3 regions of the Priestia sp. BR_2 genome follow, and region 2 is predicted to be linked to each of the others. Evidence: predicted binding sites of a transcription regulator. Region 2 holds the regulator's gene; each other region holds the start of a gene.
The links. The regulator Rex, encoded in region 2, represses fermentation and respiration genes when NADH is low (regulators of the CRP and FNR family bind a similar motif). The targets are predictions, from matches to a motif close to TTGTGAAATATTTCACAA.

Region 1: the regulator Rex is predicted to act here: its motif matches at 4,860-4,877, upstream of RB298_RS05460 (formate/nitrite transporter family protein).
Region 3: the regulator Rex is predicted to act here: its motif matches at 4,651-4,668, upstream of pflB (formate C-acetyltransferase).

Annotation. Positions count from the first base shown of each region.
Region 1 covers NZ_JAVFHM010000139.1:62,688-70,057, forward strand. Annotated here, with positions in the region: gene RB298_RS05450 (molybdopterin-containing oxidoreductase family protein) at 1-1,076, opposite strand, end outside; cyclic di-AMP (ydaO/yuaA leader) riboswitch at 1,563-1,758, shown strand; gene RB298_RS05455 (APC family permease) at 1,925-3,751, shown strand; gene RB298_RS05460 (formate/nitrite transporter family protein) at 3,892-4,752, opposite strand; gene RB298_RS05465 (MFS transporter) at 5,216-6,463, opposite strand; gene RB298_RS05470 (TetR/AcrR family transcriptional regulator) at 6,575-7,168, opposite strand.
Region 2 covers NZ_JAVFHM010000194.1:43,990-51,359, reverse strand. Annotated here, with positions in the region: gene RB298_RS14755 (3-hydroxyacyl-CoA dehydrogenase family protein) at 1-345, opposite strand, end outside; gene RB298_RS14750 (AAA family ATPase) at 480-1,982, opposite strand; gene RB298_RS14745 (hypothetical protein) at 1,975-2,508, opposite strand; gene RB298_RS14740 (cell wall elongation regulator TseB-like domain-containing protein) at 2,767-3,285, opposite strand; gene RB298_RS14735 (amidohydrolase) at 3,317-4,618, opposite strand; gene RB298_RS14730 (redox-sensing transcriptional repressor Rex) at 4,593-5,258, opposite strand; gene dinG (ATP-dependent DNA helicase DinG) at 5,324-7,370, opposite strand, start outside.
Region 3 covers NZ_JAVFHM010000166.1:115,706-123,075, reverse strand. Annotated here, with positions in the region: gene RB298_RS08055 (formate/nitrite transporter family protein) at 1-185, shown strand, start outside; gene RB298_RS08050 (hypothetical protein) at 562-720, opposite strand; gene RB298_RS08045 (Crp/Fnr family transcriptional regulator) at 811-1,536, opposite strand; gene adhE (bifunctional acetaldehyde-CoA/alcohol dehydrogenase) at 1,812-4,424, shown strand; gene pflB (formate C-acetyltransferase) at 4,744-6,990, shown strand; gene pflA (pyruvate formate-lyase-activating protein) at 7,034-7,370, shown strand, end outside.

The DNA of each region.
Region 1 (7,370 bases), on a different contig from region 2:
GGATTCGGCCGGAGATCGGGACGCTCAAGCGCGTCGCTATCCATGCTGTTGTAACCGCCGTTCGACTTGGCGGCCCCTCCGCCCCGCTTCAGCCATTGTCCGGTCAAAGCGGGAAGCGCGGCAATGCTGCGCACCGTCAAGCCGCCGTTGTCGTGATGCTGAAGACCGTTGCCGATATGGATGTAGGAGGTATCGGCCCGGCCGTAGAGCTCGGCCAATTTCTCGATATCCTCGATCGAGATGCCGGTAATGGAAGAAACGTGCTCCGGCGTGTATTCTTTGACGTGCTCGCGCAAGGCTTCATGACCAATCGTATACTTGCGGAGGAATTCCTCATTTACCATGCCGTCACGGAACATGATGTGCATGAGGCCGACGGCCAGCGCCGCATCCGTGCCTGGATACAGCGGAATGAACCAGTCCGCCCATTGCCCCGTCTGGTTCTTGTGGACATCGATCACAACGACCTTGGCACCGGCTTTGCGCGCTTTCTCTGCAATCACCATCTGGTGCATATTGGTGCTGACGATGTTGCCGCCCCAGACGAGGATGACGTCGGCTCGTACGGTGTCCTCCGGAACGGTTCCCCCATTAAACCCCATCAAGGATTTCCAGCCCTCATTGCCCGCGGAATTGCAGATCGACTGCTTCAGGCGGCTGGCACCCAGCCTGTTGAAGAACCTGCGGTCCATGCCGTCGACGCTCAATATCCCCATATTGCCGTAGAAGCTGTAGGGCAGGATGCTCTCGGAGCCGTATTCCTCGATCAAGCCCTTATAGCGTCCGGCTATCTCCTGAATGGCTTCGTCCCAGCTGATCCGCTCGAAGGCGCCCTCTCCCTTGGGACCTACTCTTCGCAGCGGATAGAGCACGCGTTCCGGATGGTACACCCGGTGTGCCATATTACGGACTTTATTGCAGATGGCTCCCTGCGTAATCGGATGCTCCGGATTACCGGTCACCTTGACGATTTTTCCGTTCTCTTTATGCAGCAGCAGGCCGCATGTATCGGGACAATCCAACGGACATACCGCCGGAAATACGCCGTTTTCCTGATGAATCATCGCTTGAGTCATTTCGTGCTTCCCCCTTTTGCTCGGCTGCATCATATCCCATTATCTTAAAAGAAAATCGGGGTTCCAGTAAAGTCATACATTTTTTTCTTAATCAGGTGATTCACTTTTCTTCCCCCCGGGTATATTCCTATCAAGAGCAAAGAAGAGGAACCCAGACCCTTTCTCTTCCTTGCCGAATCATGGACCACTCCCAAAAAAATTCGCCATGCCAGTGTCTCCTCCCCCGAGACCGGCATGGCGAATTTGTTTATATGGCATCCTCCCAGTGACCGATGTTCCCCGCGACTAACCTTCCATATTATAGAAACTCGTGATTTTCGCAGAAAACATGCAAAATAAAAAGCCAGTCAAAGCCACGTCATTATGTAAGCGCTTATCTGTCATTTTTTATAAATAATTTTGTTCGAATGCTCGTTGGAGGATGTTTTACAAACGATTGGAGCAGGCGTAATATACTATTCAGCTTCGAAAACATTCTTCATATTCACATGACATTCGCTTAATTTCCTTGATGGAAAGCGGGGGAACCAACCGTATGGAAGGATACCTATAGGATCCTTCAACCATACTAAGGGGTGAATCCTGATTCCATCGCGTACGTACGCCGCGATGGAATCAGGTAGGGCGACTCTCACCGCCCGAATCCGACAGCTAACCTCGTCAGCGTTGATCGGGAGGGTTGTGAACTTGTGATCAAACACAGGGTTCTACCCTGTGTTTTTTGTTTGCCAAAAATCAGCATAGGAAGGGTGACCGCTCCTATGTCCAGCATATAAAAAACACCGATAGAAGTCCGTTCAGGGAGCTTCTACCATGAACTTAATCTTAAGCGGCGGTGAAAAACAACCATGTTATCCTCAATCAAGCGCTTCCTCATCGGAAGACCGCTTAAATCGACGGAATTAGGCGAACAAAAGCTGAATAAAACCAAGGCGCTGGCCATCCTGTCATCCGATGCGCTATCGTCCGTGGCCTATGGCCCGGAACAAATCCTCATTGTGTTGATGACCGTCGGGGCAGCTGCCTATTGGTATTCCATACCGATTGCCGTCGGCGTCCTGGTCTTGTTGCTGGCACTTATCCTGTCGTACAGACAAATTATTTTCTCCTATCCGCACGGCGGCGGCGCATATGTCGTGTCCAAACGGAATTTGGGCATGTACCCGGGGCTGGTTGCCGGCGGTTCCTTGCTCGTGGACTATATCCTGACGGTTGCGGTCAGCGTGTCGGCCGGGACGGATGCGATCACGTCGGCTTTTCCGGAATTGCATGCCTATAATCTGCCGATTTCCATCGTGTTCGTTCTATGCTTGACCGTATTGAATTTAAGAGGGGTTACGGAGTCGGCCTCCATACTGGCTTATCCGGTTTACCTGTTCGTGCTTGCGTTATTCATCCTGATCGGGGTAGGGATATTCAACATTGCCACAGGCCATGCGTCTCCGGAGCTTCATACGCCGATCGGCACGCCCGTAGCCGGGCTGAGCTTGTTTCTGCTCCTGCGCGCATTTGCCTCGGGCAGCTCCGCCCTGACCGGCGTGGAGGCGATTTCCAATGCCATTCCGAATTTCAAAGACCCGGCCCCGAATAACGCGGCCAAAACTCTGGTGGCGATGGGGTCGCTGCTGGCCCTGTTATTTTCGGGCATCGTTTTCCTGGCTTATTACTATGGGGTCAGTCCCAGCGAACAAGTCACGGTCGTTTCCCAAATTGCCGAGCATACCTTCGGGCGAAATGCGCTTTATTACTTCATACAAGGGACAACGGCCTTAATTCTGATCCTCGCCGCCAACACGGGGTATTCCGCTTTTCCCCTGCTTGCCGTCAATCTGGCGAAGGATAAGTTCATTCCTAGAATGTTCACCGTCCGCGGCGACCGTCTGGGATACTCGAACGGAATCATTATTCTTGGATTTTTCTCCATTCTGCTGCTGCTGGCTTTTGAAGGCAAAACCGAGCATCTGATTCCGCTCTATGCCGTCGGCGTGTTTATCCCGTTTACCCTCTCCCAGACGGGGATGATGGTGAAATGGATTCGCGAAAAGCCCGAAGGCTGGATCGTCAAACTGATCATTAACACCACCGGCGCATGCATCAGCTTTATCGTGACCATGATCTTCTTCTTTACGAAATTCGCCCAGGTGTGGACCGTGCTGATATTCCTGCCGCTGATCATCTGGATTTTCACCCGGATCCGCAAGCATTACGAGGCGGTAGCGGACCAGCTCCGGATTACGACCTGCGAGCCGGTTAAGCCGATTGAGGGGAATGTCATCATCCTGCCTGTGGCAGGAATCACGCATGTGGTGGAGAACTCGCTGAATTACGCCAAATCGCTGGGAGCGGGCCAAATCATCGCGGTGTACGTGCCGTTCGAGCGGGAGGAGGAAGTCGCCTTCCAGGAAAAATGGAAAAAGTGGCAGCCGGACATCCGGCTGGTAACGCTGCACTCGCCTTATCGGAGCATCATTCAGCCGCTGACGAAATTCATCGATACCGTGCAGCGCAAGGCCAGCGAATCCGACTATCAGGTTACCGTCGTCATTCCGCAGTTCATCCCAAAGAAGGGCTGGCATAATTTCCTGCACAATCAATCCAGCCTGCTCATCCGGGCACATCTCCTGTATCGGAGAGACGTGATCATCACGACGGTTCCCTACCATTTAAAAAAATAGCGGGCTTGTTCCCTGCTTGATTCATTACTGGGGACAGCCTCGCCCATCACGACAAAAAGCTGCGATCAACCGCTGCCTTTCATCAAGGACGGTTGAACGCAGCTTTTTCTTTAAGCCAGACGCTCGCCAGGCTTCCGGCATTAGGAAACATTCTGCGCCGAATGAACCTGTTGAGGAGCGCCGGCCGATGGCACAGGCGTCTGCTCGCCGCGCGGAGCGGCTGCGGCCTGTTTCTCCTGCTTTAAATAAACGGTTCCGTATGTCGCTCCCACAAATAACGCGCCGCCAACGAAATTGCCCAGCCATACCGGAATGAAGTTCATCAGATACTCGCCCCAGCTGTAATAGCCTTCAAAAATCGCGGCCGGGATGAGAAACATGTTGGCCACCACGTGCTGAAACCCGATGGCGACAAACGCCATGGTCGGAAACCAGATCCCGAGAATTTTGCCGCTCATCTGATCCGATCCGTAGGACAGCCATACGGCGAGGGCTACGAGCCAGTTGCACCCGATGCCCGACAGGAAGGCTTGCAGGAAGCTGTCGTCCAGCTTATGCCCGGCCATATCCACCAGTTTCTCCAGGTAAACGCCGCTGCCTGTCAGACCGGTCACATGGCCGAAGAAGTAAGCGACGAATAACGCTCCCAACATATTGCTGACCGTGACAAGCGCTAAATTTCGCATCATCTCCTTCGTGGAAATTCTCCTCTTGAATCTGGCCAAGGACACGGCCATCATGTTGCCCGTCAGCAGCTCCCCGCCTGCAAGCAGGACAAGAATCAATCCCACGGGGAATACCGCCGCGCCTATAAAACCGGCAATCCCTCCCCATTCCGGAGACGCTCCGGCAATCACGCGTATGTCAAGCAAAAAGCCGAGCGCAATAAATGCCCCCGCAAGGAATCCTAATATCATCACGTTTATGGCGGAGTTATGCGCTTTTTTCACCCCGTTCTCCACGGTAATCTCCGCAATGCGCTCAGGTTTATGGTAAGCCATGGTCACTCCCTCATTTCTTCCGCATCCGCCTTGTCTACCTATCCGAATGCAGCTCATGATATTCGTGTTATCGTTACCAACATTGTAACGCAGCTTCTTTGGCAAGAACGTGAATTATATCACGATCGTGTACCGTAACGGACGGACAGGTACAGATGTGATGTTCCGTATGCCTTGATCTGCTGACCACGCTGCAGCGAATAACATGGATCGGATTCGGTGTGGCCATTTAAGCGATATATGGATATAGGCACAGCACCTTGTCCATGGGTGGAGCTTCGGATCAGCTTTAGCGGGGTGACTGCCTTTCGCTTCCTTCGAGGACTCGCATATGCCGAAAAAGCGGTGCCCGGGTTTCTCCCCGGCACCGCTCTTTTGGATTGTCTTTACCAGTACGAAGCCCGTTCGTGTTGGATACCATTCTGCCAGATTCGGCTTAAATGTATAGATTTTTACTCACCCGCTAGGCTTTGGCCGCAGTCTCTACCCTGACAGGCACCTCCGTTTCCTGCACCGGCACCTTGGCGATCGGCAGCTTCATGCTGATGAACGACGACAGCAGGAAGAGCGCGCCTGCCGTAAAATACACCACGACAATGGAGGTTACCGACATATACCAGCCCGTCAGCCCGGAGCCGATGAGCAGCATGCCGGTAAATATCGGCGTCATCACGCCGTTCAGCCGGCCAATGAATTTCTCTTCCACCTGCTGCATCATCACCGCCATCAGGACCGTCTGGGCCATGGCCATCAGCACCCCGGTGACGAAGCGCATCGAGCCGGTCAGGATCGGCCACTGGGACAGCACCTCGACAAAGGTCGAGAGTCCAAGGAAGGCCAGCCCCGCGAACAGCAAGTAGGAACCTTTCACTTTGCCTGCAATCACCGCTGCTATCACACCGCCGATCAACATGCCCAAGCCCTCAAGCGCGGTGAACCACTGGACGCTGGACATCTCCAGCTGAAGACGCTCGGTGATGACGAAGATGTCGAGCGGCTGTACGAGTCCGCTGCCCAGCGCCAATAAAACGTAGACCACCAGCAGCACCTTCAACAGCCGGCTGGAACCGATATAGGCGAAGCCTGCCTTCATGTCCTTCACGAACGAACCGGCTGATTCCGAGTCCTTGGAAGGTTCGTCCACGGTGGAAGGCAGAAAGGCCAACACGATCGCCGAAGCGCCGAACAGAATCAGCAAGCTGATTAAAGAGGCCTGCAATCCAAATGCTTGATAAATCGTCGTGCCTACCATAGGTCCCAAAATGATAAACAGCGACATCGAGGTCTGGGATAACGCCGTGGCCGCGGGCACATGCTCATCCGGCAAACACCGCTTGATGATCTTCATGGACGATGGCTGCGAGAATTGCGATACGACGGCCGAGACCAGCGTCACCGCAAACACGGCCTGCCAATATCCCGCATACACAACAAACAAAATAAGCAGAATGGATATGAAGCTTAAAATATCCCCCCATATCATCGTTCGCTTGGGACGCCAACGGTCAGCCAGTACGCCGCCAACCATGGAAATCACGAAGATCGGCGCGTATTCAATCACGGTCAGCAGCGATACGGCGACCGGGTCATGGTTGCTCTGCTCCATAATAAAGAACAACAGCGCCATATTGCGGATCCAGATCCCGATATTTTGCATAAAATCAGATACCATCAACAGCACGAACGCGCGGTTGCCAAACAAATGCTTCATACTCCATCCCCCTGTTAAAACCGACTATTCGGTTTATTTATAATTGCGAAAACGCCCTTTCCTGTTAGCTAAGAAAAGCGTTTTCGATAAATCCTCCTACCGCACCGTACGCTATGAACCTTCACCCGATAACACACCGTTCAAAAAGTACATCACGCTCTTGCGGTACAGCTGCCTTAATTCCTCCTGGGACCGTTCGAAGTACGAAACCGACAACCCGTCCAGCAGCGATCCGAAAATAACGGCTATTTCGTCGATATCCTCTGCCGCTATGCGTCCCTCGTCCGCTCCCTCTGCCAGAATTTCGCGGTAGAGCATACGCGGACCTTGCAGAATCGCCAGCATTTCGCCCACAATCGTCTTATTTTCCGGCTGGTTGATATAGAATTCCTCCGCGATTTTGGTGAGCGGATTCTGGAAGTCGTCAACCATGTGATCGGCGATCCCGTACAGCTTCTCCTCAAAGCTGGCGTAACCGGCTTTTTTGTCGTCCCAGGCTTCCATCCATTCCCGATTCTGCTTTGTCAGCAGCTTGACGAATAAATCTTCCTTGCTCTCGAAGTGATAATAGATGCTTCCCTTACTGGCCCCCGTATACTTGACCAGTTCATCCATTGACGTTGCCGCATATCCGCGCTGGATGAACAGCTCCTTGGCTTTATCCAGAATCAAATCCCGCTTTCGCTGCGCTTTTTCTGATGACATCGGTGTTAGCACTCCTTGCGTTGGATTCAACAGTCCGCATCAACCAGCGGAAATCCGTGATCCGTAATAAAAAATGTATTCTGTCATGAATGAAACTTCATCCTTCTTTAAAAAACCGACTGTACGGTTTAATCATACTGAAAACCTCCTCCCATGTAAAGGACGCTCTTCCGAATGCAAAAAAAAAGGACTTTGCCGAAGC
Region 2 (7,370 bases):
TGCTAATATTACGTGGCTTGGACAAACCTGATCCAGCTGTGTAAATACTTCTTTCTTTGCATCCAAGTCCTCTATGATCGTCTCAATTACCATATCGCAGGTGCTAAGCTCCGCAAAATGAGTTACTTTTTGAATCCGGTTCAGGATCAGTTTCTTCTCTGCCTGGGTAATTCCCCATTTCTCCAGTTGTTTATCTAGACTGGTCTCGATCATTCGGTATGAATAGTCCAGTTTCTCTGGAGTTTTCTCTACGAGCAGTACGTCAAGGCCCTTGGCTGCCAGCATCTCCGCAATGCCCTGCCCCATGGTCCCGCCGCCTACAACGCCGATTTTTTTGAAGTACATGGTTTCTACTCCACCCTTTCCTTATCTCTATACTTTAATTGTACCCCATTTGTCGAAAAATACATTTTAGAGCACAAAGTATAATAATATCTTAGCACGACAAAAAAGTAAAAAAAAATAACCAGCATAACAATTTATGCTGGTAAAAGCGCGTTTTCACGAAATTGACAACGAAATTGTTCTCCCGAGAGAATTTCTTCCTTCAACAGGATGTCAAGAGAATTGTCGAATATCGGCCGTTTCTGCTCCAAAAGAGTTTTGGTGCGATTCATCAGCTCTTCCAATATCACATTGTTCTCTTTCATCAGCTCTTCGGTAGTAACCATGTTCATGTTAACGATACCCAGCGACGTCAGACCCGACTTCATCATCGTCTCCACGATGTTCAGCGACTGCTCGAAGTCATTGCTGGAGCCCGTGCTTCGGCCCCCGTAATAGATCTCTTCGGCGGCCGCGCCGCCAAGAGCGATCATAATCTGCTCTTCCAGGAAGGTTTTTGTGTACAAATACTGTTCCTGCTGCGGATTATGGCGAACATAACCAAGCGCCTTGCCGCGCGGGCTGAGCGCGACTTGCTTCACGCTGCCTGGGCGCACCAGCTCTGCCATGATAGCATGTCCCAATTCGTGGATGGCAACACGCTTTTTCTCCTCCAAATTCGATTCACGGTCGGAACGCTCGCCCATCATGACCTTGTCAATCGCCATGGACAGATGACGCTGATGGATAAATTGTTCGTTCTCGCGCATCGTATAGATGGCGGCTTCGTTCATGACGCTCTCCAGCTGTGCACCCGAGAAGCCATAGGCTTCCTCTGCTATTTTTTCCAGGTCGACATCTTGATGCAGCGGCTTATTGCCCGCATGCAGGTTTAAGATATGCGTCCGGCCCTTCTTATCAGGCAGATCCACTTGAATATGGCGGTCGAATCGTCCTGGACGCAGCAGCGCGCTGTCCAGCATTTCTTTACGGTTCGTTGCGGCGATCACCAGAATGCGAGGCGTGTCCTGCGAATAGATGCCGTCCATTTCGGTCAGCAGCTGATTCAGCGTTTGATCGTACTCTCGCTGTTGGCCGCCTTCGCGTTTACCGCCGATGACGTCGATCTCATCGATGAAGATGATGGCATTTTGCTTGTTTTCTTTGGCCGCGCGGTTGCGGGCATCCTTGAACAAATCCCGGATACGCCCTGCACCGACGCCGACATACATCTCCACGAATTCACTGCCGGAAGCAGCGACAAATATAGAATCGGTATAATGGGCAGCGGCCTTGGCCATCAAGGTCTTCCCTGTTCCCGGAGGCCCTGTTAGAAGAATCCCCTTCAATGGACGTATGCCGAATTTCTTGATATCCTCGTGACGAATCAGAAAATCCAATGCTTCCCGCAGCTCCTGCTTAGCGTTATCCTGCCCGCCGATTTCCTCGAACGTCAGCTTGGCCGGGCCGCTCTTCTTCCGCTTTCGCTCATTTCCGGCACCAACCGCGATGCCGCCCTTCATCTTGGCTATAAACAGCAAGCCGCCTACGAGTCCTGCCGCTATTAAGAGAGGCACGATGTTCACGCCGACAAACACAAGGAATACCAACAAAACCGGAATGAAGCCTAACATGATTTCTTTTGCTAATTTAGGCATGGTTCCACACCTCCATTTTGCCAGGTTGACGCGGCAAGATTATAAATTTACCAGACTTGCCGTCCGACAAGCTGACATAGACATTGGTGTCATCGATCGTTGCTTTTGCTTTCAAATTCGGCGACTGGGCAGCCAGCTGCTCGAGCGATGATTGAATATCGGTATACTGTTTATTGTCCATCGCTTCGGCAACCGACAGCATCGCTTGCTCCCACCATTGATCCAATGCTTCCGAGGAATGGTCCTCCACCTGGATTCTCAATTCCCGCTTCCCGATCACGGACTTGCCTTCCTGCTTAATATGCTGAACCAAACCTTGTAAATTCGCATCCGGAGCCAAATCAAGATTCAAAGTCACGGTATCCTGTTTAATATCTATATGAGAACTTTTCACGCCATCGTATTGTGACACAACAGTTGCGAGCGGATTCTGCAAAGCCATCTGCCGATACAGAAACCAACCGCCAAAGAGGACCGATGCTGAGATCACGACAGTCAGCATGATAGGTACAATGCGCAGTTTCATGAAGTTCCTCCTTCAATTTCGATATGAAATTTTGTATAGCAATTGCAGCACAATAATACATATAACAACGATATATGGTGAGGCATGTAATTGATCTGCTCAATTCGTACAAGTACGAGTATATCATATCTTATATACTTTTTCATGCTTGTCTGTGAAAATATTTAGAACAGTTTTACCAATTTATTTCTGTATGCGCTTACATATTTATGTGCCAAAGAGGCATCCCTATGAGGGGACGCCTTTTCATTTGTTTTCTTATTGATTAGGAAGAATAATATCATTTCCGATGGCGTTTCCGTCTTGAAAACGATAGAATCGGTAACCGCGCTGACCGTTGTTTTCATATTGCAGCTGCCAGGCATACTCGCCTTCATACATTCCCGGCAGCAATCGCTTGATGACCGCACCCGGCATTTCGTTACGGATCTGGTCCCGCATCACGGCCTCTGACATGCCCGTATTCAATAACACCGACTGAACGGCATCTGTCCCTTCAACAGGAACGTTATCGTCCGTAAACTTCACCCAGACCATGCGGTCTTGATTGTCTTTATCTTTCCCGCTGACCACCCAATAGTTATTGTCCTCGCCCCATACCGATTTATAGGTCTTGTCGGACGAGACCAATTGGCCATGCTGTTTCGCTGCAAGGATCGCCATTCTTTCTTCATTCCACGTATCTTTCATAACATAGGAATAATAGAGCTGTAGGCCAAGCAATAATAGCAGGACGCCGGACACGCTCAGCAATATCCACTTCGTTTTTTTCTTCAAATCCGTCTTCCTCGCTCCCCTTGATTATTCCCTAGAGGGTTGTAAGACGCTCAAATGCACGCTGCGCTTCCCGGCGGATGCGTTCCTCGTCGAGAGTAAGGCTCGCGCCATTCTTCACCACCTGCTTGCCGTCAACCCATACATGCTCTACATCCTTCGCGCTGGCAGAGTAGATCGCGTGAGAAATATAGTCGGTCCGTGGAAGGAAATGCGCCTGATCCGTATTCAATGCGATCATATCGGCCTTCATCCCAACCGCGAGCATACCGATATCCTCAAGGAAAGCGGACTTGGCTCCGTATACCGTGCCCATTCGGAGCGCTTCGGAGGCCGGAATGGCCGTCGGATCCCCGCTTACTCCTTTATGGATCAGGGCAGCCAGCCGCATCTCTTCGAACATATCCAGGTTATTGTTGCTAGCAGGTCCGTCGGTACCGAGCGACACCGTTACGCCGGCTTTCAGCAGCGCTGGTACGCGGGCGACTCCGCTGGCAAGCTTCAAATTGCTTCCGGGATTATGCGATACGGCTACTTGATGCTTGGCCAAGACTTCGATTTCCTCATCGGTCAGATGAACGGCATGCGCAAGGAGCGTAGGACGGGAGAACATGCCCAGCTTCTCCAAATGGGCAACGGGGCGAAGCCCGTAATCCTTAACATTCTGAGCCACTTCAGTTTCCGTTTCGGACATATGGGTATGCAAAGGCAGGTTCAAGTCATGGGATGCTTGAACGAATTTTTCGATGAAATCCGGCGGGCAGGTATAAGGCGCGTGCGGCGAGATCATCGTCGTAATTCTGCCGTCAGCCTTGCCATGCCAATCCTTCGCGAATGCCACCGCCTCATCCAGCTTCTGCTGCTGTACCTCGGGCGGGCATAAACCGATTACGCCGCGCGTCAGGACGCCGCGCATTCCCGAGTCCTGGACAACCTTCGCGACCTGATCCATATGGTCATACATATCCACAAACGTCGTGGTTCCGCCCTTGATCATCTCCAGCACGGAGAGCGATGTGCCCCAATATACGTCGTCTGACGTGAATTTGGCTTCCATCGGCCACATTTTTTCCTGAAGCCATACCTGCAGCGCCAGATCGTCCCCATAGCCGCGAAGAAGCGACATGGCGGCATGTCCATGCGTGTTCACCAATCCGGGCAGGAAGAACAGATGGGTTCCGTCGATAATCTCTGTCCCCTCTTCCACGACGGGCTCCTCTTCGCCCAGGTACGTGATCCGGTCGTTCTCAACCACCAGGTATCCGCGAAGCACGGATTGGCCTTCCTCCAGTACTGCAAACGTTCCGTTCTTAACCATCCACTTCGTTGTTGTCATGTGCTGCATCCTCCTTGCCGTTATCCAAATAATAGGCCAAACTTTGCAAATCCGTTGTAAAATCAGCCGTATGAATCCGGATATGGGCTGGGGCTTTCAGGATGGTTGGCGCAAAGTTCAGAATCGCCTCGATCCCTGAGGCGATAAGCTGATTCGCGACGTTCTGCGCTTCGAAATCCGGAACGGTAATAATCCCGATTCGAATGCCGTGCTCATGAACCGTCTTCTCCAGCTCTTCCATCGGCTGTACGACCAAATTGTTAATTTTCATACCAACTTTGGGAGAATACGAATCGAAAATCGCCACAATCTTCATATTATCCTTCAGGAATGCATTGTAATTCGATAATGCATGTCCAAGATTACCGGCCCCGACCAATGCGACATTGATCTTCTGGTCCAGCTTCAGAATCTGGCGAATCTTCTCGATCAGATAAGAAACATCATATCCGATCCCTTTCCGTCCAAAATCACCGAAATACGCCAGGTCCTTACGAATTTGAGCAGGATTGAGGTCCAGCTTCTGTCCCAGCTCCTGGGAGGAAACCGTGGAAACCTCCCTCTTCTGAAGCTCATTCAAATAGCGCAAGTATACAGGTAATCTGCGGACCACGGCTTCCGAAATTTTTTCCGATTTCATGCATGCTCCCCCTAATAATAGGTTAATAACTACATCTTTTTTTGTTGATCGTGCTTGGTTTCACTTTATTCCGCTTGGTTTCCCGCGCTTGCCTCTTCCTGCAGCCATTCCGAAATTCGGGGAACGATCCCCTCTGTCGGCATATGCTCCATCTTCGGCCCCGGCAAGGAATATAAGAAATACTTCCCGTAATAGGATTCAATGACCCGGGTATCGTACACGATCACGATCCCTTTATCTTGTGCTGTTCGCACCAGACGCCCAAACCCCTGTTTGAAACGAATGACCGCTTGCGGAACCGAAAGCTTCATGAAGGGATTCTTCTTCTGCTGCTGCAGCAGTTCGCTCTTGGCCTCGACCAAGGGGTGATTCGGCGGCTGGAACGGCAGCCGGACGATGGCAAGACAAGTCAGCGCCTCGCCCGGGATGTCTACCCCTTCCCAGAAGGAGCTGGTGCCCAGCAGCACGGAAGCGCTGCTGTCCTGAAATCTTCGGATTAACTTGGTACGGCTGGTTCCGTCCATACCTTGTCCCAATACCGTGATGTCGCTTGATGCCAGCGCTTCTTTCAGCGGCTCGTGCACCTGGCGCAGCATCCGGTACGAAGTGAACAGGACGAGCATGCGGCCATGCGTAGCAACGGCCGTATCGGCCAAAGACTTCACGAGCGTATTCACAAAGAGTGCATCCCCGACCGATCCCTTCACGCTCGGAAAATCGCGCGGCACGACAAGAAGGGCCTGTTCCCTGTAATTAAACGGGGACGGGAGCTGAACCGTGTTCAGGTTCCCCGCTTCAGCCGCTTCCTGAAGACCCAGGTTTTCGATCATGAACTGAAACGATTTGTCCACCGACAAGGTTGCCGATGTCAGAATCACGCTTTGTTTCTTGTCAAAAAACAATTCCTTCAGATGAGCGCTCACGTCGACGGGCACGGCATACAACTGCAGCGATTTGCTGCGGAAATTGCCGTTCGCCTCCATCCAGTATACCGTGCCCTCATCGTTCAGGGCCATGAAGGAGCGCAGGTCTTCACGATGCGCGGCCAGGTCCTTAAATAGGCCCGATAGGTCGGTTAACAGGCTGTCCGCGCTGTAGTCATCCAAATCTTCCTTCATTTCGGCGATCAGCTTATCGCCCTTGCGCACGACATCGCCCAGCGTCAGATGAATTTGATGCTCCAGTTCGGCCATCGAATCCCAATCCTTCGGCTTCTTAAGCGGGGACAGGCGGAGCGAGAATTGGCCGGCATCTCCCGGAGAAGCGTCTCCGCGTTCCGGAAGCAGTCCGAACAATTGATCGCTGAGCCGATCCCAGTTCTCTTTTACGGTAATGAGGTCCGGATACAAACGGTCGATGACGGAAGACCATTCGACTGCCTTCTCGTGCGGCGAAGCTTGCAGCAGCTGGCGCAGAGCCGGGAGCTGCCCGCTTCGGCTGTCTTTGTACATACGGGTCAAGGTATGGACCACCGAAAAATACTTCATCTGCAAGCCAAGGTGCTTGCCGGCGACATCCTCAAGATGATGCGCTTCGTCGATGACGAGGCGCTCATAGCTTGGCAGCAGCTGATGATTCGCCTTCACGTCGGTGAACAGCTTCGAATGGTTCGTAATGACGACATCCGCGATGCCTGCTTCATGCTTGGCCCTGTGATAGTAGCATTTGCGGAACCAAGGGCAGGCGCGTCCGAGGCAAGAATCCGAATCGCTGGAGATGGTCTCCCAGAAATCCCCTCCGCGTCCGCCAAGGTTTAGCTCTTCATCATCCCCGTTCTCCGTCTGGGTCAGCCAGACCAGCATCTGGGCCGCCGTTATTACGTCTTCCTTCGGGGAATGAAAATCTCTTCTATTTATTTTATGTTCAAATTTTCTCAAACACAAATAATGTCCCCTGCCCTTGAAAATGGCCGCCTTAAAAGGAAAAGGAACAACCTGGGTGAGCAGGGGAATATCCCGGTCACGCAGCTGTTCTTGAAGGTTGATCGTATGCGTGCTCACCATAACCTTCTGTTCCTGCTTCACGCTTTGATAGATCGACGGCAGCAAATATCCAAGGGATTTGCCGGTTCCCGTGCCCGCTTCGATCAATAGATGTTTATTGTCATCCAGC
Region 3 (7,370 bases), on a different contig from region 2:
GCGTAGCGAACATGTCGCTTCTGACGCTGGCGACGATATTGCCGGGACATCCCGAGACGGTATCCATCGGCGGCTGGATCAGCAACATGGTGCCGGTCACGCTGGGGAATATCATTGGCGGCGGGTTGTTTGTAGGCATGGCTTACTGGTTTATCTCTTCGGGAAAAGGGAACAAGCAAAAGTAAGCTGTGATAGGCGGTGAAACGGAGGAATTCCATCCTCCTAGTTCATTGTCAGAGAAAGTCCAACCTGGTGAATAAACAAAGAAACCGTTCTTGGTCAATGGTCTGTCATTCGTCCATTCGCCAAGCAACGGTTTCTTTTTTTGTAAAGATACAACCGTTCCAAGAAATTTGGGACAAAGGCAATGGGAGGAACGATGCGCACACGGAACGTCCCCAAACAGAAATAGTGGGCTTCCCGTCAGATGTAATATTCTTTTGGGAAACGCTTTTGGATATGCCATCGCTGAAGGAGCAGGAGGGCAATAGCATAAATAAGCTGTCCTCCTCAGTCATTGAACTGAAAGGACAGCCGTGAGAATCTTGCCTTCCAAATCGTTTACCGATGTTCCACCAGGTCGATCGCACCAAGCACCATATGAGCCAGTCCGAAGCCTAGAATACCGGTTGCAGCGAATTTATACCTGCTGCAAAGCAGAGCGGCACCCGAAGCAGAAACCACGGTTCCAAGAACTGCAGGAATCAAACCTTCACGCATGCTGAGCACTCCCTTTGATTTGGATTGGAAAGACAAGGCTTATTGTAAGCAGATGCCCGTATATTATGCACCGAAGGGGCTTTAGGCGGATCAAATCCGGCAGATTTCGTTCGGACACAGCTCGCAGTGGCATATTTCCTGCAGCATCGGCAGATCTTTGATAACAATCATGCCGCCGGCATATTCGATGACATCCTTTTTGCGAAGGTCGCTTAGCATCCGGTTCACGCTTTCGCGGGTGGCCCCGATCATGTTCGAAAGATCGGTGTGGGTGATCTTTTTGTTGATGAGAATGGTGCCATCCTCTTGATGCTGCCCGTAGGTATTGCCCAGACGAATCAGCGTCGACGTTAATGCGCCGGGCTTGCCGTACATCATGAGATCACGGAATTTGGTCTGCGTGATGCGGTGGTGTATACCCATCCACTTCATGAAATCAATCGCGAAGTCGCAATGCTGGCAGATCAGCAGCTCCAGATCCTTGTGCTCGATGACCCCGACTACGCTGTCCTCAAGCACCTCTGCCGAAAAACTGTGGTTGTTGCTGAAGAATGGATCGGCTTGCCCGACCATGTCTCCTGGATGGTACATATATAGAATAAGCTCTTTGCCTTCATCCGTCGATTTGGTTAATTTAATTCTTCCTTGTTTAACGAAGTACAGCTTGTCGGCGAAGTCGCCTTCCCAGAACAAATGCGATCCTTCAGGGAGTACCCTTTCCTTCATGGTGACCAGCAGACGGTTGCGGTTTTGTTCCGAGAAGCACTGCGTGTTCCCTAAGTTTTCGATTTCCATTACATGGTCTACAGTTTTCATGGTGGTATCCCCTAACATCCTAAAATTTGATCTGTTTAATCTTTAAATACATTATAACGTGAAAACATTCACTTGTGGGGCGGAACAAGAGGGAAATCATGGCGAATTTTCAAACATTGTGATCTCTTTCACTTGAAAGAGGGAAAAGACAGGTATAAATCACACAGAAAAGATAAATTTTAATATTGTGAAATATTTCACATGATTTAAGGAGCGTCTGTGTTACGATCGAAGCGTAGACAAAAAAGAACATGAACCATGGGAGGATGAGAGATATGGCTGTGAGCAAAGGAACAACGGTTGAAGTGAAGGGACAAACGGCAGCAGAGTACATTCAAGGTCTGATCGACAAGGCGAATCGGGCCAAAGAAAAGTTTATGAAACTCGATCAGGAGCAAGTCGACGGAATTGTGCAGGCCATGGCCATGGCCGGACTTGAGAAGCACATGCAGCTGGCGAAAATGGCGGTTGAAGAAACGGGCCGCGGCGTGTATGAAGACAAAATCATCAAAAACCTGTTTGCCACGGAGTATATCCACAACAGCATCAAGTACGACAAAACGGTAGGTATCATCGAAGACAATGCCTATGACAGCTTCCAAAAAATTGCGGAGCCGATCGGGATCATCATGGGGATCACACCGGTAACCAATCCGACCTCGACCACCATATTCAAGGCGCTGATCTCCATCAAAACAAGAAACCCGATCATCTTCGGCTTCCATCCATCCGCGCAGGCATGCAGCAGGGAAGCCGCGCTCATCCTGCGGGACGCCGCCGTGAAACAAGGCGCTCCGGCCGACTGCATCCAGTGGATCGAGGCTCCTTCCATGGATAAAACCAATACACTCATGAACCATCCTGACGTTGCCTGCATTCTGGCTACGGGGGGATCGGCGATGGTCAAAGCAGCATACAGCTGCGGCAAGCCAGCCCTCGGCGTAGGTCCCGGCAACGTGCCGTGCTTCATCGAGAAGAGTGCGGACCTCGATCAAGCGGTGAACGACTTGATTCTATCCAAGACGTTTGATAACGGCATGATCTGCGCATCCGAGCAAGCCGTCATTATAGAGGAGCCGATCTATCATACCGTGAAGAAAAAAATGATCGCCAGCGGCTGTTATTTCGTGAACAAGGAAGAGCTGGCGAAGCTGACTGCGCATGCCATGGTAGCGGATAAATGCGCCGTCAATCCTACCATCGTCGGACAGCCGGCAGCCAAGATTGCCGAGGCTTGCGGCTTTGAGGTACCGGAAAGCACCAAGATCCTGGTCGCCGAGCTGGAGGGAGTCGGTCCTGCTTATCCGTTGTCCGCCGAGAAGCTGAGCCCGGTGCTGGCCTGCTATAAAGTGAAAGATGCGGAAGAGGGCATCGCGCGCGCCGAAGAGATGGTTGCTTTTGGCGGCATGGGCCACTCGTCGGTCATCCACTCGCACAATGAGGACGTCATCCTGAAATTTTCGGATCGCATGAAGACCTGCCGCATCCTGGTCAACCAGCCTTCCTCGCAAGGCGGCATTGGGGATATCTACAACACGAACCTGCCATCGCTGACGCTCGGCTGCGGTTCGTATGGCCGGAATTCCACGTCGTCGAACGTGACGGCCGTCAATCTCATCAACGTGAAAAGGGTGAACCGCAGAACCGTGAATATGCAGTGGTTTAAAGTGCCGGACAAAATTTACTTTGAAAAAGGCTCGACGCAGTATCTCGCCAAAATGCCTGACATCACCCGCGTCGCGATCGTAACCGACCCCATGATGGTGAAGCTGGGATATGTGGAGCGGGTAGAGCATTACCTGCGTCAGCGCAGACTGCCGGTAGCCATCGAGGTGTTCTCGGAAGTCGAGCCGGATCCATCGACAACGACCGTAGAACGGGGTACGGAGATGCTGGAACGGTTTCAGCCGGACTGCATCATCGCCCTCGGCGGCGGATCGCCTATGGATGCCGCAAAAGCAATGTGGCTGTTCTATGAATATCCGGATACGGATTTCAACAACCTGAAGCAAAAATTCATGGATATCCGAAAACGGGTCTATAAATATCCGAAGCTGGGACGAAAGGCGAAATTCGTAGCCATTCCGACAACGTCGGGAACGGGCTCGGAAGTAACTTCGTTTGCCGTCATCACGGACAAAGTGCAGGGAAATACCAAATACCCGCTGGCAGACTATGAGCTGACGCCGGACGTGGCGATCATCGATCCGGAATTCGTGTACACCTTGCCTAAAAAGGCGGTGGCCGATACCGGCATGGACGTCCTGACGCATGCGATTGAAGCCTACGTATCGGTGATGGCCAGCGATTACACGGATGGGCTTGCCATCAAAGCCATACAGCTGGTGTTCCAGTATCTTGAGCAATCGGCGCTGACCGGCGACAAACTCGCCCGCGAGAAAATGCATAATGCTTCGACGCTTGCAGGCATGGCCTTTGCGAACGCGTTCCTGGGCATCAACCACAGTCTGGCGCATAAATGGGGCGGACAGTACCATACGGCGCACGGACGGACCAATGCCATACTGATGCCGCACGTCATTCGCTACAATGCCAAGAAGCCAACGAAATTCGCGGCATGGCCGAAATACACCCACTTTGTGGCCGATGAAAGATATGCCGAGATCGCACGGATTCTTGGACTGCCGGCAAGAACGACGGAGGAGGGCGTAAACAGCCTGATCGCCGCCATCCGCGAGCTGAACAGCAAGCTCGGCATCGAGGAATCGTTCCAGCAGCTGGGCATCGATCCACAGGACTTCGAGAGAAACGTCGAGCATTTGGCGGACCGGGCTTTCGAAGATCAGTGCACGACCAGCAATCCGAAGCTGCCGCTGGTGACGGAGCTGGCAGAAGTATATCGCAACGCCTTCTATGGACGTTTCTAAACAGGAATGGGACAGAAGGATGATCCTAAATTCCATTATAAATGGTGGTAGAAGCCAGGGGAGCCCGGAATCAGAGTGATAAAAATCACGGATTACCACAACTTTGTGATTTTTATCACAGATGCTGCGGATCAACAGGACTACAATAAAGGTGTAGCAGAAAGCTGAATCTCAGATCTTTGATATAGAAGCTTGAAGGCACATGGCGGGGCAGAGATGCCATTGATCGTGAAAATAATCACATTTAAGATCTGAGATAGATCAATGTGTGTCCCCGCCAGCCCCTGCAAGCTGCAGCATAATCTAGGAGGGATTCAATATGTCGGTGATTGAAAAAGAAGTTGGTTGGAAAGGTTTTAAATCAGGTAAATGGACCAAGCGCGTTGACGTTAACGATTTTATTGCAGAGAATATTACCCCTTATTATGGCTCTGATGATTTCTTGGCGGGACCTACGGACAACACCAAGGCATTGTGGGATATCGTATCGGATTTAACCAAGAAGGAGCGGGATAACGGCGGGGTTTTGGACGTGGATGTTCATACGCCTTCCACCATCACCTCCCACCAGCCTGGCTACTTGGATAAAGATAAAGAACAGATCGTCGGCGTGCAGACCGACGAGCCGTTCAAACGCTCGATTCAGCCTTTCGGGGGCATCCGGATGATGATTGATGCGTGCAACGCATACGGCTTCGAAATGCCGCAGGCGGTAGTGGATATCTTCAACGGCATCCGCAAAACGCATAACCAGGGCGTATTCGATGCCTATACTCCGGAGATGAGAGCAGCGCGCAAAGCCGGGATTATTACGGGTCTTCCCGATGCATACGGCCGCGGCCGCATCATCGGCGACTACCGCAGAGTATCGTTATACGGCGTGGACGCGCTGATCCAGGACAAACTGAGAGAACTCGGCGAGCTTGAAGTGGACGCCATGGACGAGCCGGTGATCCGTCTGCGGGAAGAGCTGTCCGAACAAATGCGCGCCCTCAAGGAACTGAAAGAAATGGCCGGCATGCACGGCTTTGACATTTCCAAACCTGCGAATACGGCGAAGGAAGCATTCCAATGGCTGTATTTCGGTTATTTGGCCGCGATCAAGGAGCAAAACGGCGCTGCCATGTCGCTTGGCCGGGTATCTTCTTTCCTCGATATTTATATCCAGCGGGATTTGGCTGAAGGCATCCTGACGGAAGAGAAAGCCCAGGAGCTGGTGGACCATTTTGTCATGAAGCTGCGGATCGTGAAGTTCCTGCGCACGCCGGATTACAACGAGCTGTTCAGCGGCGATCCGACGTGGGTGACCGAATCCATCGGCGGCATGTCGTTGAACGGTGAAACGAGAGTAACCAAGAACAGCTTCCGTTTCCTGCACACCTTGTACAATCTGGGACCTGCGCCGGAACCGAACTTGACGGTGCTGTGGTCGGAGAAGCTTCCGGAGGCCTTCAAAAAATACTGTTCGAAGGTATCGATCGAAACGAGCTCGATCCAATATGAGAATGACGATCTCATGCGTCCGATCTACGGGGACGATTACGGCATCGCCTGCTGCGTATCCGCCATGCGCATCGGGAAGCAGATGCAGTTCTTCGGAGCCAGAGCGAACCTGGCCAAAGCGCTGCTGTATGCAATCAACGGCGGGAAGGATGAGAAATCCGGCGCCCAGGTCGGACCGGAATATCCGGCGATCACCGCTGAGGTTCTGAGTTATGACGAGGTCATGAAGCGCTTCAAGCCGATGATGGAATGGCTCGCGAAGCTCTACATGAATACCCTCAACGTGATTCACTACATGCATGACAAATACAGCTACGAGCGGATTGAAATGGCGCTTCACGACCGCGATATCCTGCGGACGATGGCATGCGGCATAGCGGGCTTGTCCGTAGCAGCGGATTCGCTGAGCGCGATTAAATATGCGAAGGTGAAGCCGGTACGCAATGAGCAAGGGATTGCGGTGGATTTTGAAATCGAGGGCGATTTCCCATGCTACGGCAACAACGACGACCGCGTGGACGGCATCGCCGTTGAACTGGTCGAGGCCTTCATGAGCATGATCCGCAAGCACAAAGCCTACCGCGATGCCATGCCGACCCAATCGGTGCTCACGATTACGTCGAACGTGGTATACGGCAAGAAGACAGGAACCACGCCGGATGGACGCAAAGCAGGCGAGCCGTTTGCGCCGGGCGCAAACCCGATGCACGGACGCGATAAGAAGGGAGCCCTCGCTTCGCTGACTTCCGTGGCCAAGCTGCCTTATGAGGACAGTCTGGACGGCATCTCGAATACGTTCTCGATCGTGCCGAAAGCCCTGGGCAAAGAAAGCGACATTCGGGTAAACAATCTGGTTGCCATGCTGGACGGATACTTTGGCAGCAAGGCCCACCATTTGAACGTGAACGTGTTTGACCGTGAGCAGCTGATCGATGCGATGGAGCATCCGGAGAATTATCCGCAGTTAACCATCCGGGTATCCGGCTATGCGGTCAACTTCGTCAAACTGACGCGCGAACAGCAGCTCGATGTCATTAACCGTACCTTCCACGGATCGATGTAAGGATGGAAGACAACCATAGCGGATACAGAAAGGATGACGCACCATGCTAAAAGGTCATGTACACTCCATAGAAACGTTCGGAACGGTGGACGGTCCGGGTATCCGCTTTGTGCTCTTCATGCAGGGCTGCCTCCTGAAGTGTCAATACTGCCACAACCCGGATACCTGGGGACTTCATGAAGGACATGAAATGACAGTGGATGACGTCCTCCGAGAGATTGAGCCTTATCTGAGCTACTACCGGTCATCGGGTGGAGGACTCACCGTTTCGGGCGGTGAGCCGACGCTGCAGTATCCTTTTGTCACGGAGCTGTTCAAGGAAGTGAAGCGCCGCTGGAATTTGCATACGACCCTGGACAGCAACGGGTATAACGAGCCGG